One region of the Dactylosporangium sp. NPDC000555 genome, then DNA from elsewhere that is predicted to be linked to it. Evidence: riboswitches for the same ligand, from Rfam matches in the RefSeq annotation. Region 1 holds a riboswitch; each other region holds the start of a gene.
The links. Region 1 has a riboswitch for cyclic di-AMP ahead of ABT297_RS18290 (C39 family peptidase). Riboswitches for the same ligand answer to the same signal wherever they lie in the genome.
Positions count from the first base shown of each region.

Region 2: another riboswitch for cyclic di-AMP. It lies ahead of ABT297_RS11740 (C39 family peptidase); the one in region 1 lies ahead of ABT297_RS18290 (C39 family peptidase).
Region 3: another riboswitch for cyclic di-AMP. It lies ahead of ABT297_RS26320 (hypothetical protein); the one in region 1 lies ahead of ABT297_RS18290 (C39 family peptidase).
Region 4: another riboswitch for cyclic di-AMP. It lies ahead of ABT297_RS15860 (coiled-coil domain-containing protein); the one in region 1 lies ahead of ABT297_RS18290 (C39 family peptidase).

Region 1 covers NZ_JBEPDB010000027.1:16,453-20,759, forward strand. Annotated here, with positions in the region: gene ABT297_RS18285 (transglycosylase domain-containing protein) at 1-448, shown strand, start outside; gene ABT297_RS18290 (C39 family peptidase) at 509-1,387, opposite strand; cyclic di-AMP (ydaO/yuaA leader) riboswitch at 1,417-1,563, opposite strand; gene ABT297_RS18295 (hypothetical protein) at 1,762-2,859, shown strand; gene ABT297_RS18300 (L,D-transpeptidase) at 2,979-4,130, shown strand; gene ABT297_RS18305 (cupin domain-containing protein) at 4,154-4,307, shown strand, end outside.
Region 2 covers NZ_JBEPDB010000013.1:135,999-140,305, forward strand. Annotated here, with positions in the region: gene ABT297_RS11720 (condensation domain-containing protein) at 1-67, shown strand, start outside; gene ABT297_RS11725 (VOC family protein) at 86-487, opposite strand; gene ABT297_RS11730 (TetR/AcrR family transcriptional regulator) at 584-1,354, shown strand; gene ABT297_RS11735 (C40 family peptidase) at 1,374-2,333, opposite strand; cyclic di-AMP (ydaO/yuaA leader) riboswitch at 2,656-2,798, shown strand; gene ABT297_RS11740 (C39 family peptidase) at 3,119-3,808, shown strand; gene ABT297_RS11745 (ferredoxin reductase family protein) at 3,792-4,307, shown strand, end outside.
Region 3 covers NZ_JBEPDB010000049.1:27,025-31,331, reverse strand. Annotated here, with positions in the region: gene ABT297_RS26325 (GlxA family transcriptional regulator) at 1-961, opposite strand, end outside; gene ABT297_RS26320 (hypothetical protein) at 1,144-1,965, opposite strand; cyclic di-AMP (ydaO/yuaA leader) riboswitch at 2,269-2,412, opposite strand; gene ABT297_RS26315 (MarR family winged helix-turn-helix transcriptional regulator) at 2,635-3,141, opposite strand; gene icmF (fused isobutyryl-CoA mutase/GTPase IcmF) at 3,210-4,307, shown strand, end outside.
Region 4 covers NZ_JBEPDB010000021.1:41,366-45,672, reverse strand. Annotated here, with positions in the region: gene ABT297_RS15875 (VOC family protein) at 1-380, shown strand, start outside; gene ABT297_RS15870 (hypothetical protein) at 406-1,515, opposite strand; gene ABT297_RS15865 (SigE family RNA polymerase sigma factor) at 1,512-2,030, opposite strand; cyclic di-AMP (ydaO/yuaA leader) riboswitch at 2,256-2,402, shown strand; gene ABT297_RS15860 (coiled-coil domain-containing protein) at 2,412-3,434, shown strand; gene ABT297_RS15855 (App1 family protein phosphatidate phosphatase) at 3,490-4,307, opposite strand, start outside.

The DNA of each region.
Region 1 (4,307 bases):
GTTGTACTGCCAGCCGCTGCCGGTGCTGTCGATCACGGACCCGGACGGCCGGGCGGTCGACGCCGCCGGTCCGAAGTGCAAGCAGGCGGTCGACCCCGACGTGGCGGCCGCGGCCACCGACGCGGCGCGGTGCCCGGTCGGCAAGGGCTCGTCGTACGGCAGGTGCGACGGCGGCACGGCCGAGGCCGTGTCCGGCATCCTGAGCGGGCGGCCGGTCGCGGGCAAGACGGGAAGCTCGGAGAACAACGCGACCGAGACGTTCGTGGGGTTCACGCCGCAGCTCGCGGCGGCCGGCATCGCGGTGAACGTGGACAACCCGAACGACTACGTCGGCGGCGGGGTCTCCAGCTCGGTCAACGGGGCCGTGGCGCAGACCATGGCGGTGACGCTGCACGGCCAGCCGGTGCAGGCCTTCCCGGCCCCGAGCCGGACACGCGCACTGGGCTGACGGGGCCGATCCGGCGCGCCGCCCGCGGTGGACGGCGCGCCGGATCGGGGAGGGCCGGGATCAGGCCGAGTAGCCGCGCTGGGCGATCCAGTCGGCCATCTTGTCCAGGGACAGCATGTACGAGCCGGCACCCTGGGCGTCGGCCGGATCCGCGATCTTCACGGTCTGGCCGCCGTCGCGGTACCCGACGATCGTCAGGTAGTGCCCGCCGGGGTAGGAGTGGCCGTGCCCGGCGTCGTCCACCGTGGACCCGGCGATGTTGGCGACCACCGCGTACCCGTGGCTGATCGCGTTGAGCACCGATGCCTTGAGCTGGTCGACGTCGGCCTGGGTGGCCGTCTGCCCGGTGATGAAGTGCGACTTGTAGAAGGACGTCCCGGTGTACGAGTTGAGCGCCCGGGTGGTGTCGTCGGCCGAGTTGGTGCCGTTGACGGTGGTGCCGAGGTGCTGCGCGACCTGGGACTGCGACGCGAAGATCCCCCGCGCGGTGAGGGCGATGCGCGTGGCGGCCGGGCCGCAGAAGTAGTAGTTCTCCTGCCAGGCGAACTGGTAGGAGAGCTCCTTCTGCTGCGGGGGTGCGGTGGTGGTGGCCGCCGACGGCGACGGCGGCGCGGTGGTGGTGGCCGCGGCGGTGGTCCCGGCGCCGGCCTGTGCGGCGGCGGTCGGCTTGGCCGCGCCCGCCTTGGGTGTGCTCGCCGCGCCGGGCACCGCCTGGTCGCGCTGCTGCTCGCGGGCGGCCGGGGCGCCGTCGACGGTGACCGTGGATTCGGCGCCGGTCAGGGTCTGGGCGCCGGCGGCGCTGGCCGGTGTCGAGGACTGCTGCAGGGCGGCGACGCCGATGCCGGCCGCGGCGGCCAGGCCCGCCGCGGCGGCCAGGACGCGGATGCGCCGAAGCGGGGAGGTCCGTCCCGAGTGGCGAGGCTTGTAGAGGTACGTCACGGGTACCTCGGTTCGTGGGGCAACACGCGAGCTCCTTCCGGTGCCGCCTACCGGGTTAGCTGACGGGTTCGGACGGGAAGCTCGCCCTTCCGGGGGCCGTGGGGCCCCGCGGATTCACCCCGGGTGGTGCATGGTTCCCCGGCTCGTGCGCGCGCACGACTCAGCGGATCCGCAGCGGGGTCACCCGAGTGGGTGAACGGAGGCCACAGCGGATTCGGAAACCGTAAACACGCCGGTCAGAGGCCGTTTCACCCCCCGCCGATTCGGCCACTGGGCGCGGCGCCGCCGTGACGGGCGACCGGGCGCACACGGCCCTGGCGCCGTTTCTCATCCCCAAAATCACCCTCGCGCGACACCGGTCCTAGTCTCGCCGGATGCTCGCCGGTGATGACGAAAACCCGCAGCTCAGCGACGTGGCCGAACACGGCCGGCGCCATCTGCGGTCTCGCCGCGGCCGTCATGCCGCATACCTCCGCAACCTCGTGCCCGAACCCGAGCGCCTGCTCGCGTCCGGGCCGGTACGCGTGCTCGCCTCCGGGTCCGCACGCGTGCTCGCCTCCGGACCGGCCCGGGCGCTCGCCGCCGGGTCCGCTCGTGTGCTCGCCTCCGGGCCGGCCCGCACGCTCGCCGCCGGGTCCGCTCGCGCGTATGCGGCCGGGCGCACGCGCCTGCTCGCATCCGGTCCCGGGCGCTTCGCCGCGGCCATGCCGGCGGGGGCGCGCCGCACCGCCGTGGCCGCGACGATCGTCGCCGTGGCGGCGTTCGGGCTGGCCCCGGCGCTGACGTCCTCGGACCCTCCGGCCGCATCGGGCGTGAGCCTGAACGCACAGGAGGAGGCCGGCGCGGCCCAGGCCGAGGCGCCGCGCGACGACGAGCGCGCGGGGCGCTCGTCGGGACGCTCGAAGGGCACCGACCCCAAGGCCGGCGACCCGAAGGCTGCCCCGAAGGCCGCTGACCCCAAGGCCACCGGACAGGGGTCCACCGGCAAGAAGGCCACCGGCCAGGGTGGCACGCCACCGGCGGCCGCGCCGTCGCCGACCAGGCTGGCGCCCGTCGGCGGGCTGAGCCAGGCCGAGATGGACAACGCGGTCGCGATCGTCGACGTGGCCAAGCGGGAGAACCTGCCCAAGCGCGCCGTCGTCGTGGCGCTCGCCACCGCCCTGCAGGAGAGCCACCTGCGCAACCTGGCCAACCCCAACCTGCCGCAGTCACTGCACCAGCCGAACGAGGGCGTCGGATACGACTACGACTCGGTCGGACTGTTCCAGCAGCGGCCGAACTGGGGCACGGTCGAGGAGCTGATGAACCCGCACGAGTCGGCCCGCCGGTTCTACGCGGCGCTGCTGGCGATCCCGGGCTGGGGCGACTACGCGGTCACGGTCGCGGCGCAGATGGTGCAGCGCTCGGCCTTCCCGAACGCCTACGCGAAGTGGGAGGGGCTGGCGACGCGGATCGCCGACGCCACCATGTAACGCCGGGCGACTAAAGCCGGGCGACGATCCGGTATCGCACCCGTTGTCACTCGTTTGCCGGCCCGGCCTCGCCCGGGTCGGCACGACGATGCCCCCATGTGCAGACAACGGCAGAGAACATGAGGCGCCCAGGCCGGTCCGTCACCGCGCTGCTCATCCTCGCGGTGACGGCACAGCCGGCGCTGTCCGGGTGCGACCTCTTGTCGCATCGCAAACACACGGCGACGAAGTCCACCGCACCACCGACGGTGCCGGTGGGACTCTCCCTCACGCCGGCGGCGGGCGACGCCGCGGTGCCGATCAGCGCCGAGATCGGCACCAAGGTCAAGGACGGGCGGGTCACCGACGTGTCCCTCCTCGACGCGACCGGTCAGAAGATCTCCGGCGCTTCGCGGGCGGACGGGTCGTCCTGGGTGCCCGACACCGCACTGCGCTACGGCGCCACGTATACGGCGAAGGTGACCGCCATCGGCGCCGACGGCAAGCCGGTGACCAGACAGACGACCTTCACCACGGCGGCGAAGCCGACCGGTCCGTCGATCAACACGGACCTGAACGTCATCAACGGCGGGACCTACGGCGTCGCGATGCCGATCGTCGTGGAGTTCGCCACCGAGGTGCCGCCGGAGAACCGGGCCGCCGTGCAACAGCGGCTGTTCGTGACGAGCGACCCGCCCCAGCCCGGGGTGTGGCACTGGTTCAACGGCAAGCAGGTGATGTACCGGCCGGAGCACTACTGGCAGCCGGGCACGAAGATCACCGCTCGCAAGGCACTCAACGGCGTGCGGATCGGCGACGGCCACGCCGACGAGGACGCCTCCGCGACGATCACGATCGGCCGCAAGCTCACGATCGACATCGACAACGCCACCAAACAGCTGAGCGTGTACCACAACGACGCGCTCGTGAAGACCATGCCCGTCAGCCTGGGCAAGTCGTCCACGCCGAGCTCGAGCGGCACCACCGTGATCATGTCGCGGGAGCCGACGTCGTTGTTCAAGACGCCGGAGTACACCACCACCGTCGAGTACGCCATGCGCCTGACCTGGGGCGGGCAGTACATCCACGCGGCGCCGTGGTCGGTCGGCGACCAGGGCGTGCGCAACGTCTCGCACGGCTGCACCAACGTCTCCACGGGCAACGCGCGGTGGCTGTACGAGTCGGTGCTGGTCGGCGACCCGGTGACCACGCGCAACACCGAGGTGCCGCTGGACGCGGGCGACGGCTGGACGGCGTGGGACATGTCGTGGGCGGACTACACCAAGGCCTAGAGGGCCCGAAGGAGGACACCGATATGGAGGTCATTCGCGTCCCGAGCACCAGCCGGCCGGCGCCGCAACAGCGGTACTCCGGCGTGGCCTGGATCGGCAAGGACGTCACCGCGATGGAACCGTCGCGCCTGGCGACGTTCCATGCCCAGTTCAACCCCGGCGCGCGCACGGCGTGGC
Region 2 (4,307 bases), on a different contig from region 1:
GTGGGCGCCGGCGGCCGGCGACATGCTCCGGCATGTCGAGGACGTGCTGGTGCGCGCGTCCGAGTAGGTCCGCCGCGACGAAGGGTCAGCCGGCGTGCTGTGCGTCGGGCGGCGAGACCCACTGCACGAGCTGGTAGATCACGCCGTTGGGATCGGCCGTCTGGAAGTAGCGCTCTCCCCATGGCTCGGTCTCGATCGGAGTAACGATCTCGACCCCCTCCTGCCGCAGCCGCGCGTAGTCGGCGTCGATGTCATCGACGGTGAACACGACCAGCAGCCCATCGGCGCGGCCGGCGGCCGACGCCGGCTTGAACGTCGGCAGCCCGGTGCGCAGGTAGATGAGGTTGAACCCCGCCTCGGGATGGGCCAGGGAGCAGAACCCGTCGGCAGCCATCGCCTCGGTGAACCCGAGATGCCGCCGCACCCAGGAGGCGGAGGCCTGGACGTCGGGGACGTTGAGCGAGATGGCGGACTCGGTGATGGGCATGCGGTGAGCTCCTGTCGACTCGGTGGGGACGCTCGCGGTTACATTATACAAAGTACACCGTACGGCGTACAATGAAAGTGTGGCAGAATCATTCCCGTGACCCAGAACCGCACCGGATCAGGTGAGCCCAGCCGCACGCTCGCCCTGCTGTGGGGAGAGCCGTCCGAGACGGCGCGGCGCAAGGGGCCGGCCCGATCGCTGACCATCACGCAGGTCGTCGACGCCGCGCTCGCGCTCGCCGACGAGCAGGGCCTGACCGCGGTCACCATTCGCGCGGTGGCCGAGCGGGTCGGGGTCTCGACGATGTCGGTCTACACCTACGTGCCCGGCAAGCCCGAGCTGCTCGACCTGATGGTGGACGCCCGCTACGCACGGATGACCCGCGCCGCGTGGGCCGGGCAACCGTGGCGCGAGCGGCTCACCGCGGTGGCCGAGGCCAACCGGGATCTGCTCACCGCCCACCCCTGGCTCACCGAGGTCGCCGCCCTGAGCCGCCCCCCGCTCGGACCGGGCGTGATGGCCAAGTACGAGCACGAGCTCGCCGCGTTCGACGACACCGGGCTCTGCGACGTCGACATCGACGCCGCCCTGACCTACCTGCTCGGGTTCGTGCAGTCCCACTGCCGATCGGCCCACGACGCCGCCCGGGCCGCGACCGACACCGCGATGAGCGACGCCGACTGGTGGGCCGCCAACCTACCCGTGCTCGCCCGCGCCCTCGACCCGCACACCTATCCCCGCGCCGCCCGCATCGGCTCCGCCGCCGGCGAAGCGCAGGGCAGCGCGTGGCAGGCCGACCGCGCCTGGACCTTCGGCCTCGAACGCACCCTCGACGGCCTCGCCGCCCTCATCGACAACGCCGGCTGAGGCCGGCACGCTGTGTGGGTCAGCCGGGTCGGCGGTATCCGGTGATGGGCCGGCCTTCGAGTTTGGCCATGCGCACGTAGTCGCCTGTGGTCGGGGCGTGGACCATCCAGCCGCCGCCGACGTAGATGCCCACGTGGTGCAGGTCGCTGTGGAAGAACACGAGGTCGCCGGGGCGCAGGTCGGCGCGCGCGACGGCCTTGGTGTCGTCCCACTGCCATTTGGTGTAGTGGCGCAGCTTGACGCCGGCGGCGGCCCAGGCGGTGAGGGTGAGGCCGGAGCAGTCGTAGCCGTTGGGGCCGGTCGCGCCCCAGACGTAGGGCTTGCCGATGAGGTCGCAGGCTTTCTTCGCCGCGGTACCGCCGGGGCCACCGATGTAGTCGACGGGGCAGGCGACGGGCTTGAGGGTGCCGGTGGCGCCGCTGCTGCCGTACACCTGCTGGCGCAGCTTCTGCAGCTCGGTGAGCTTGCCCTCGATCTGGGTCTTCTTCGCCGCGAGGTCGGCGTCCTGCGTGGTCTGCTGGGCGATGAGCGTGTCCAGGGTGTGCTTGTCGCCGGCGAGCTTGTCCCGGGCGGCGGCGACGCCCTGGATCTCGGCGTGTTGGTTGCGGGCGATCGCGTTGACCGTTGCGAGCTGGTCCAGCAGGTCGGTCGGGGTGTTGCCGCGCAGCAGCGCGTCGAGCGTGGTGATCCGGCCGATCTTGTACTGCTGCACGGCGATGTCGCTGACGCGGCCCATGGCGGCGTCGACCTGGGCCTCCAGCGGCTTCAGCTGTTGCTGCAGGGCTGCGGCCTTGGCCCGGTTCTCCTTGAGCTGGGAGTGGACCTGGTTGTACTGCTCGATGGTGGGTTCGAGCTGGTTCCACATGTCGTCGATCTGCTTTTCCAGCTCCGCCGGTGTCGGCTCGGCCTGCGCGGTCCCGGTGCCGGCCAGCAGCAACGCGATCGCGGCGAGGACCGCGACGACGATACGAGCCGGCATCCGGCTCGGCGGCATCGCCGGGGCGCCGGAGGTGCGGAAGGCAGGGACACGTCGCGGGCGGCGTGGCGGCACGTGCAACAGGCTCCTCGACTCGGCGGCGCCAGACGTCCGCGCCGACCGGAGGTGATCGGCGCCGGCGCCGGGCCGCAGCCGACCTTACGCACTGGCCCCATCGAGCACAAGGCTGCTTCCTATGATCGATAGGAGATGGCACTCATCGATTGCGCAACCTTCTTCCAGGTAGCGGGCATTGGCAGGGCTGGTGGCCTTGAGTAACGTCTTGGCTCGCCTGACCCGGTTCGTGCTCACAACAGGTGGCGCCGGGACGGGCCCGCTGAGTCGTGCATGCACGAGCCGGGGACCCACCGCAAGTCTGGGGTGAATCCGCGGGCCGATGGCCTGTGGTAGGGCGACCTTCGCGCCCGAATCCGTCAGCTAACCCGGTAGGCGGATGCGTAAGGAGATATGCCTGTGCACAGCCGGCGCAACCCCCACCGCAGACGTCTTTGCCAGCCGCGGACTTGCTCGGCTGCACGCCGATCGGCGTAGCCGGTTTCCGCTGAGCGGCGGGCGGCCCGCTGCCCTGCCGTGTGTGGCCTTCGGACCGCCGCTCGCGAGCACCGCTGAAGCCTTGTGCCATCACACGCCCAGCACGCTGCGGGCGTGGCAGTACACGCTGTCCTGTGCGTGATCCCGCACCTGGCGTTGACCGATGCTGCCGCCCCGGGCCGGAGCCTTGGAGAGTCGCTATGAATCCTGTACGTGTATGTTGGCCGCGCGTCGCCGTGATCTCGTGTGCCCTGCTCGCCGCGGCCGCCGCGGCCGGCATCGTGCTCGGCCGGCTCGGCGATCCGCCGTCCGTCGGCGCCGCTTCGGCCGGCACGGCGCTGACGACCCAACAGCCGGCGGCGGAGCAGGGTGCGGACCAGCCCACCGATGACGCGCCCGCGCCGGCGCCGTCGACGAAGGTCCTCGACTACGAGTTCCAGTTGCAGCCCAACTTTTACTACTGCGGGCCGGCCGCGACCCGGATCGCGCTCACGGCGGCCGGTCACGCCATCAGCCAGGACCAGGCGGCTGCCATGCTGGGCACGACCACCAGCGGGACGGATTCGGCTCTGGACACCACCCGGGCGCTCAACAGCGTGCTCGGCCACGGCAGGACGGTGTACCAGACCAGAGAGATCCCGGCCTACCCGGCAACCTCGGCCCAGGCGGCTCAGCTCCAGGCGGACGTGGTGAACACCATCGGCAGCGGCCGGGCCATTGTCGCCAACATCGCCGGGCATCTCACCGACGACGCCGGTGTCGTCCACGCTTACGAGGGCGGGCACTACCTCACCCTCGTCGGATACCGGGACGACGGCAACACGGTGAAGATCGCCGATCCGGCCAACCCCAGCGGCGACGGCACCTACTGGGTGAGCACCCCCAAGCTGGCCGATTGGATCTCCCAGCGTGGCTACTCGTATTGAGCGCCGGCACGGTCTGCGATCACCGGCCGGCAACGGTGCACGATCGTGGTGGCGGGATCTCCTGGGACCCGCCCTGGCGTCCGGCATGCTGGTCGTCGTCGCGATGTGGGCGGCCGGGGGAGGACTGCACGGGCTCGGCGATCTGGCCGCCGGCGCCACATCGATCGGCCGGCTGACCGGCCTGCTCTCGGCCGACCTGCTGCTCGTCCAGGTCCTGCTGATGGCGCGGGTACCGGTCATCGAACGCGCCTACGGCCAGGACCGGCTGACCCGCTGGCACCGGCTGATCGGGTTCGCGTCGTTCAACCTGATGCTCGCCCACATCGTGCTGATCACCGTCGGGTACACCTGGACCCTCCACGTGTCATTGGCGCACCAGGCGTGGGAACTGCTCACCGGCTACCCCGGGATGTTGCTGGCGACCGCCGGCGCCGTCGCGCTGGTCCTGGTCACCGTCACCTCGATCCGCGCGGCGCGGCGTCGGCTGCGCTACGAGTCG
Region 3 (4,307 bases), on a different contig from region 1:
ACGCGCGTGGCACCGGCCGGGCGAACGTGCGCCGGTACTCGCTCGGCGAGGTGCCGAGGATGCGCTGGAAGTGCAGCCGCAGGTTGGCGCCGGTGCCGAGCCCGACCTGGGCGGCGATCTGCTCGACGCCGAGGTCGCTGCGCTCGAGCAGCTCGCGGGCCCGGTCGACGCGGGCGCGGAGGATCCACTGGGTTGGCGTGTAACCGGTCTCCTCGACGAAGCGGCGCGAGAACGTGCGCGCCGAGACGTTGGCGTTACGGGCGAGGTCGCCCAGCGCGAGGGGCTCGCCGAGCCGTTCGAGGGCCCACTGGCGGGTGGCGACGAAGTGCTCGCCGGCGGCCTCGGGCACGCTGCGGGGAATGTACTGCACCTGGCCGCCGCTGCGGTACGGCGCGGCGACGAGGCGCCGGGCGACGCGGTTGGCGAGGGCCACGCCGTGGTCGCGGCGCACGAGGTGCAGACAGAGGTCGATGCCGCTGGCGGCGCCGGCCGACGTGAGCACCTCGCCCTCGTCGACGAAGAGCACGTCCTCGTCGACGCGGATCCCGGGGTGCCGGCGGGCGAGCTCGTGCGTGTAATGCCAGTGCGTCGTCGCGCGCTTGCCGTCGAGCAGTCCGGTCGCGGCGAGCGCGAAGGCGCCGGTCGAGATGGCCGCGAGCCGCACCCCTCGGCCGTGCGCGGCGCGCAGGGCGGCGACGACCTCGGCGGGCGGGTGCTCCCGGTCGGGGTGCCGGTAGCCGGGGATGAAGATCGTGTCGGCGGCGGCGAAGGCGTCGAGCCCCTCGGCCACGTGGTAGGAGAGGCCGTCGCCCCCGGCGACGAGGCCCGGGGCGGCGCCGCACACGTGCACCGCGTAGGGCATGCTCGGGCGGTTGGTGAACACCTGGGCCGGGATGCCCACATCGAGCGGCTTCGCCCCGTCGAGCACCAGCACGACCACGCGGTGGTTCCGCTCGGCCATCCCGCCCCCTTCCGTCGCCCGTGCAGCCTCGCACCGCCGGCCGCGGGCCGACAGTGGCGAGATTGCCATGTACCGCAAGTTTCCCGCCATCCGCGGGGAACTTCCGTGCGGCCGGGAGGAGGAAGAGCGCGCCGAGCCTGCGGCTGCGGCGCCCCGCCGGGCGCCGCAGCCGGCGGCTCGCACTATGCGACGGCGATCACGATCTGCTCGGCGAGGGTCTGCCACTTGGCGTAGGCGTCCGGGAACGCCGACACCTGTACCGTCTGCGCCGCCACGGTGACCGGCATCTGCTCCCAGCCGGAGACCTTCATCAGCGCCGCGTAGAAGCGGCGCGCGGACTCGGCCGGATCCATCAGCTGGGTGACGCTGCCCCAGCTCGGCCGCTGCTGGAACAGGCCGACCGAGTCGTGGTCGTTCCCGACGCCCTCGTTGGGCACGTTGAGCGAGGCCGGCACGTTGGGGTTCGCGAGGTTGCGCAGATGGCTTTCCTGCAAGGCGGTCGCGATCGCCACCACGAAGGCGCGGTGCGGCAGGTCCAGTTGCTGCCCGGCCCGGATGATCGCGACGGCGTTGTTCATCTCGGTCTGGTTCAGCCCGCCGATGGGAGCGTGGACCGTCGGCGACGACGCGGCCGGCTGCGGTGCCGCCGCCGTGCTCTTCGCCGGTGACGGAGGGTTCTGTGCCGGTGACTGCTGCGGTTGCGTGCCGGCCGGGGACGACGGCTGCCGGCCGGGCTCGTCGCCCCGGCGCGCGTCGCGACGGGACGCGCGGTTCTCGGCGTCCGCCACCCGCTCGGGGTCGTTCTGATACGCGGTTTCGGCCTGCGCCATGGTGTTGTCCGGTGTGGTGCCCGGTGACAGGAACAGCACACCGATCGCCGCGAACGCGACGACCCCGGCCGAGTACAGGCCGATCCTCGGGCGGGCCGCCGAGTGGCGGCCGCGGCGGTAGCGTCGCAGGTGACGGAGGCCGCGCCGGCGCGGCTCGGTCTCATCGGCCGGCATGGGACGACCTCACGGCGGGTGGGCGGTGTTGCTTGCGGTGCTTCACGAAAACCTCGACAGATGTGGTGAGAACGCGGCTGCTGCTGGATTGCGGACGCGGCGCCGGTGGTCCGGGCCGGCACGGACCCAGGGCACGGGCCATCGACCGTCCACAGGGGATGGTTGAGGTGGGGTGCCTGGTGTGCCGGTGCGGCCGGTGCGCGCGCCGGGAACGGTTACCGGACCGGACGATGCCCTTGTTGTGCCGGCCGGCCTGCGGGGCCGCGGGTCGAGGTGTGACGCCATGCGAGGGTGTGCACGCGATGCTCCTTCCGATACCGCCTACCGGGTTAGCTGACGGATTCGGGCGGGAGGATCGCCCTACCTCACGGCGCGTGGCCGCTCGGATTCACCCCAGTTACGCTTGGTTCCCCGGTTCGTGCGAGCACGACTCAGCGGGTCCGCCGCGGTGTCACCCTCCACAGTGACAGCCGACGCAGCGAACGTCATGACCATAACGGCTGCGTAAACGTAGGTGAACCCCCTGAGGGGAACTGACAAGGTGCGCGTGGCGGCATGGCGTTCTGCAGCGTGTCGCGAACGTTTTGCCTGGTGGCGGGTGCCGTACCGGCTGGGCGACGGATGGATTCGGCGCGGCGGGGACGACGGCCGCGTCCTCGCCCGGCCGCTTCAGAAGTCGCCGGCGTTGCGGCGCAGCTCCGTGATCACCTCGATGAGCGAGCCGTCGGTCGCCGGTGACAGCCAGGGTGCGGCGAAGACCTCGGCGTTGAGCTCGGCCGTCGCGGCCTCGGCGAGCTCGCGCCCCGCGTCGAGCAGTTCGACGATCGTCGAGCGGCGGTCGGCCGGGTGCGGGGTGCGCCGCACGAGCCCGGCGGCCTCGAGGCGGTCGACGGCGTTGGTGACGCTGGTCGGGTGCACCTGGAGCCGCTCGCCGATGAGGGCCATGGGCAGCGAGGCCTTGCGGCTGAAGTGCAGCAGCATCAGCACCTCGTATCGGGCGAAGGTCACGCCGTGGGGCTTGAGCACCGCCTCGACGCGGGCGAGCGCGATCTGGTGGGCGCGCATGAGGGACGTGACCGCGGCCATGCCGTCGGCGGCGTGTGCCCAGCCGTGCTCGGCCCACAGCCGGCGTGCCTCGGCGATGGGGTCGAGGGGAAGGCCGCTGTTGGTCGACACGAACGTCATGATAGCGGTCCGGCGGGCTGTGTGGACGTCAGATAGTTGGACACCCTACTATCTAGCCCATGAGTCTCCACGTGCCGGCCAATCCCGTCCGCTTCGTCACTGCGGCGAGCCTCTTCGACGGCCATGACGCAGCCATCAACGTCATGCGCCGGCTGCTGCAGGCCCAGGGCGCCGAGGTGATTCATCTCGGGCACGACCGCAGCGTCGAGGAGGTCGTCACCGCGGCGGTGCAGGAGGACGTGCAGGGCGTGGCCATCTCGTCGTACCAGGGCGGCCACGTCGAGTACTTCGAGTACCTCGTCGACCGGCTCGCCGAGCGCGGCGCCGGGCACGTGCGGGTCTACGGCGGTGGCGGCGGCGTGATCGTGCCGGAGGAGATCGCCGCCCTGGGCGAGCGCGGTGTGCGCATCTTCAGTCCGCAGGAGGGCCAGCGGCTGGGCCTGCCCGGCATGATCAACGTGCTGATCCGCGAGTGCGACACCGAACCGGTGCGCGGCCCGGTCGACGTGGCGGCGCTGCTGGCCGGCGACGAGACGGCCCTGGCCAGGGCGATCACCACGCTGCAGGCGGGCGCCGACCCGGACCTGGCCGCCGCGGTGGGGGAGGCGGCCCGCCGCAGCGCCGTGCCGGTGCTCGGCATCACCGGCACGGGCGGCTCCGGCAAGTCGTCGCTGACCGACGAGCTGGTCCGGCGGCTGCGCCGCGACTGCGAGGACAAGCTGCGGGTCGCCGTGATCGCCATCGACCCGACCCGGCGGCGCGGCGGCGGGGCACTGCTCGGCGACCGCATCCGGATGAACAGCATCGCGCCCGGGGTGGTCTACTTCCGGTCGCTGGCGACCCGCGTGCAGGACGGCACCGTTCCCGCGAACCTGGCCGACGTCGTCGCCGCGTGCCAGGCTGCCGGCAACGACCTCGTCATCGTCGAGACGCCCGGCATCGGCCAGGGCGACGCGGCCATCACCGGCTACTCGAACGTCTCGCTGTACGTCATGACGCCCGACTTCGGCGCCGCCAGCCAGCTCGAGAAGATCGACATGCTCGACCTGGCCGACGTCGTGGCGATCAACAAGTTCGAGCGCCGTGGCGGCGAGGACGCGCGGCGCGACGTCGCCCGGCAGCTGGTGCGCAACCGCGAACAGTTCGGCACGCCATGG
Region 4 (4,307 bases), on a different contig from region 1:
CCGTCCAACTGAACCACACCATCGTGTCGGTCCACGACAAGCAGGAGTCGGCGGAGTTCTTCGCCGAGATCCTGGGGCTCGACAAGCCGGCGCCCTTCGGCCCGTTCTTGACCGTGCAGGTCGACAACGACGTCTCCCTCGACTTCGCCGACGACCTCGGGCCGGTCCATCCGCAGCACTACGCGTTTCTGGTCAGCGAGAGCGAGTTCGACGTGGTCTTCGGTCGAATCCGCGCACGCGGCCTGTCGTACTGGGCCGACCCGGGCCAGCGCCGGCCGGGCGAGATCAACACCCGCGACGGCGGTCGAGGCGTCTACTGGCAGGACCCTAGCGGGCACTTCCTCGAGATCCTCACGCGTCCGTACGGCAGCGGAAACTGAACGCTGACGCCGACCGCCGGCCCGGTCACGGATTCGGCAGGGGGTTGTCCGGCCACGCTGCCGGATCGTCGCCGCCCAGCCACTGCAGGGTCGCGGCGAGTTCGCGCACGGCCGATCCCTTGTAGGAGCCTTCGGCGACCATCGACAGTGTCGTGCCGCCGCCCATCCCGATCTGGATCTCCAGGATCGGGCGGCCGCCGTCGCCGGGGTGCTCGAGAACCCGGGCCGGGCGGCCGCCGAGCGTCTCGTTGGCCGCCGCGGTGGCTGGGCCGTCGCCGCGCTCCGTGGTGAATTTGACGTACGAGGCGCCGATCGCGATGGTCGTCGCGGTACTGCGGGACGGCCCGCCGAAGAACGTCATGCCACACGAGTCCGCCTTGGTGCCGGCGGGTACCGACGGCAGGCGGAAGGGCACGGCGCAGCGGTACGTGCGGTCGACGCGCACGCTGTTCGCCACCGCGAGCGCCGCGGCCTCGTCGAGCTGGCCGTACACCTGCAGCCAGAGGCCGTTGGCGAGGCGCCAGCGCAGCGTGCCGTCGCCGGACCGGGAATCGTGCGCGAACGTGCCGGAGCGGCCGTTGACGACGACGGACCGCTGCGCTCCGGTGAGCGGCTCGAAGTCGGTGGTACCACGGGAAAGCCGGACGGTCAGCATCGACCCACCCTGGATCATCACCCACTCACCGTCGGCGGAAGTGTGGTACTGCACGACGGAGGCGGGGAACGGCAGGGCGTCCATGCCGAGATGCACCAGCCACGGGCGGCCGACCTGGGCAGGGTCGCTCAGCGCGCTCGGCGGCCCGTCGGCGGGCGGCAGGAGCGGCGGCGCCGTCATCTTCGGCGGCGCGGCGGCGGTCGTGGACTTCGCACTGGGCGCGGGCGACGGTGCGGCGATCGTCGCGGGTGGCGCCGCCGGCATGCCGTCCGCGGTGGTGGGCAGCAGCGCGGCGGTCAGAGCGATGGCGGTACCGGCGACGGCGACGGAGAACGCCGTACCCGCCACGATCGCCACCCGGCGGCGCCTGCGGTGGCGGATGCCGCCCGCCCTCGCCGCGGCCAGCAGCCGCTCCACGTGCACGTCGTCGTCGGCGACCCGCGCCAGCGCCTCGGTGACCACCCGGTCGAGTCCCGTCACGACTTCCCTCCGTTGAGGGTCAGGCCGACCGAGCCGGCGCCGGATTCTTCCTTCGCCAGCCGGGTGCGTAGCGTGTCCAGGGCGCGTTTCACCTGGCTGCGTACGGTCTCCCGGCTGCAGTTGAGCAGTGCCGCGATCGCCGCGTCGTCGAGGTCCTCGTAGTAGCGCAGTACCACGGCGGCACGCTGTTTCGGTGGCAGCGCGCGGATCAGCCGCCACGTCGCGTCGCGCTCGGCGGCCTCCGCGCCCAGGTCACGAAGGCCGGGCACATCCTGCGGCTCGGCCACCGCGACCTCCCGGTTGGACGCCAGCCGCCACCGGGAGATGGCGGCGTTGACGAGCATCCGGCGCAGGTACGGCTCCGGCGGGTCGGCCGTGATCCGATCCCAGCGCACGAACGCCCGGGCGAGCACCTCCTGCACAAGGTCCTCGCCCTGGTGCCGGTCGCCGGTGAGCAGGCGTCCCAGCCGCACCAGCGCGGCGCCGCGTTGCCGTACGTAGTCATCGAACTCCACGCGGAAGCCCTCCCGTCGCGCGTGCCATCATCGAACTGCACGCGGCGGCGAGCCCCGGCTGTTGCATCGCCGCACGTTCACCCGCTAGACCGTGATCTGGGTCACTATTGATCACCACGTACGAGGTTGCGGGCAGGTCCACACAAACCGCGCGGTGCGCGATTTCGGCGCCCTGGGTACAGTGACCCACGGTCACGTCCACGAGGGCACCGCCCCCGGTGCCGGGCGGGGCTGCCGCCTAATCGCCGCACCGTGGCGAGCCGGGGACCCACGGTAACGTTGGGGTGAATCCGCCCTTCCTCGGAAGGGTGGTAGGGGTCGTTCCGTCCCGAACCCGTCAGCTAACTCGGTCGGCGGCCGACGGAAGGAACAACGAACCAGATGTCACCGCGACATCCCTACCGGCGCACGTTCATCACGCTGCTGGCGGCGATCGTGCTCGGGGGGCTCGCCGTCACACCCGCCGCGGCCGAGCCCGGCGGCGACACCGGCGACGAGGGCTCCGGCGCCAACCCGACGCTCAACTCCGTCCTCGAGAACACGACCCGCAAGTGGTCCGAGGCCAATGAGCGGCTGAACGCCTCGATCAAGCGTCAGGGCGAGCTCAACGCGCAACTGCAGGCGACCGAGGCGCAGCTGGCGGTGATCCAGGATCATGTGGCCGCGATCGCCGCGGCGGCGTACCGCACCGGCCCCCTCACCACGTTCGCCGCCCTGATGGACGCGAAGACCCCGGACAGCTTCGCCGAGCGGGCCGGCTCCATCAACGAGATCGCCCACCACAACAACAACCTGCTGCACCAGGCCAAACAGCTGCGGGACGACCAGACCGCGCAGAAGAAGGCGCTCGACGGCGAGATCGCCACGCAGCAGGAGCAGAAGCGCATCATCGAGCAGCAGAAGAAGGACGCGGAGAAGGCGCTCGCGCAGGCCGGTGGGCCGAGCAGGGGCTTCATCACCGCCAACCTGCCGACCGCCGACCCGGTGCCGCGCAACGCCAACGGGTCGCTGCCCAAGGAGTCGTGCAGCGTCAAGGACCCCACGACCAGCGGCTGCCTCACGCCACGCACGCTGCACGCGATGCAGCAGGCGCAGAAGGACGGCTTCAAGCGGTTCGTGTCCTGCTACCGCCCGAGCGGGCCGTACGAGCACCCGAAGGGCCGCGCCTGCGACTTCTCGGTGCAGACCAAGCCCGGCTTCGGCGGGGTGGCCACCGGCGACGACTACACCTACGGAACCACCCTGGCGACGTACTTCGTGAAGAACGCCGACCGCCTCGGCGTCATGTACGTCATCTGGTTCAAACAGGTGTGGACGCCGACGGTCGGGTGGCACCACTACTCGGGCGTCGCCGGAGACCCCTCCAGCGACCATACGAACCACGTGCACCTCTCGATCCTGTAATCCTCACGTTCCCGGGCGGCCGGTCGACAGCGGAACGTCGACCGGCCACCGCGGCTCAGAGGATCTCCGTGTCGCGCAGGAGCCGCCACAGGCCGGCGCCGTCGGGGGCGCCCAGCCAACGCCGATCGTTGAGCGGGACCCGCTTGGAGCTGCCGGCCACCCCCGGGAACGCGCCGGCCAGCACCGCCTGGGTCGGCGAGAGGTGCCGGATCGCCACCGCGGCCACGCTGTCGGGGTGCTCGGCGGCGAACTCGGCGTAGATCTCCGGATCGTGCTGCCCGTCGTCACCGACCAGCAGCCAGCGGATGTCCGGGAACTCCTCGGCGAGGCGGGCCAGCGACGCCCGCTTGTGCGCCTGGCCGCTGCGGAAGAACCGGTCCGGCTGCGGGCCCCAGTCGGTCAGCAGCAGCGGCCCGGCCGGGTACAGGTGCCGGGAGAGGAACCGGGACAGCGTCGCGGCCACGTTCCAGGCGCCGGTCGACAGGTAGAAGACCGGCGCGCCCGGGTTGGCGTTGACCAGCCGCTCGTACAGCACCGCCATGCCCGGCACCGAGGCGCGGGCGTGCTCGTCGAGCACGAACGTGTTCCACGCGGCGAGCAGCGGGCGCGGCAGCGTGGTGACCATGACCGTGTCGTCGACGTCGGAGATGATGCCGAAGCGGGTGCCGGGGTCGATCATCCGGATCGGCGCCTCGACGGCGGCGCTGTTCTCGGTCTGCAGCGTGACGGACGCCCAGCCGGGCGCGAGGTCGGCCTCGACGACGACGTCGATGAACCCGCCGCGGTCGCAGCGCACCTCGCGGGTCTGGCCGCCGGCCTCGATGCGCACCAGGGCGTCGCTGACCGACACCGCGGTGAACGAGCGCCAGCCGC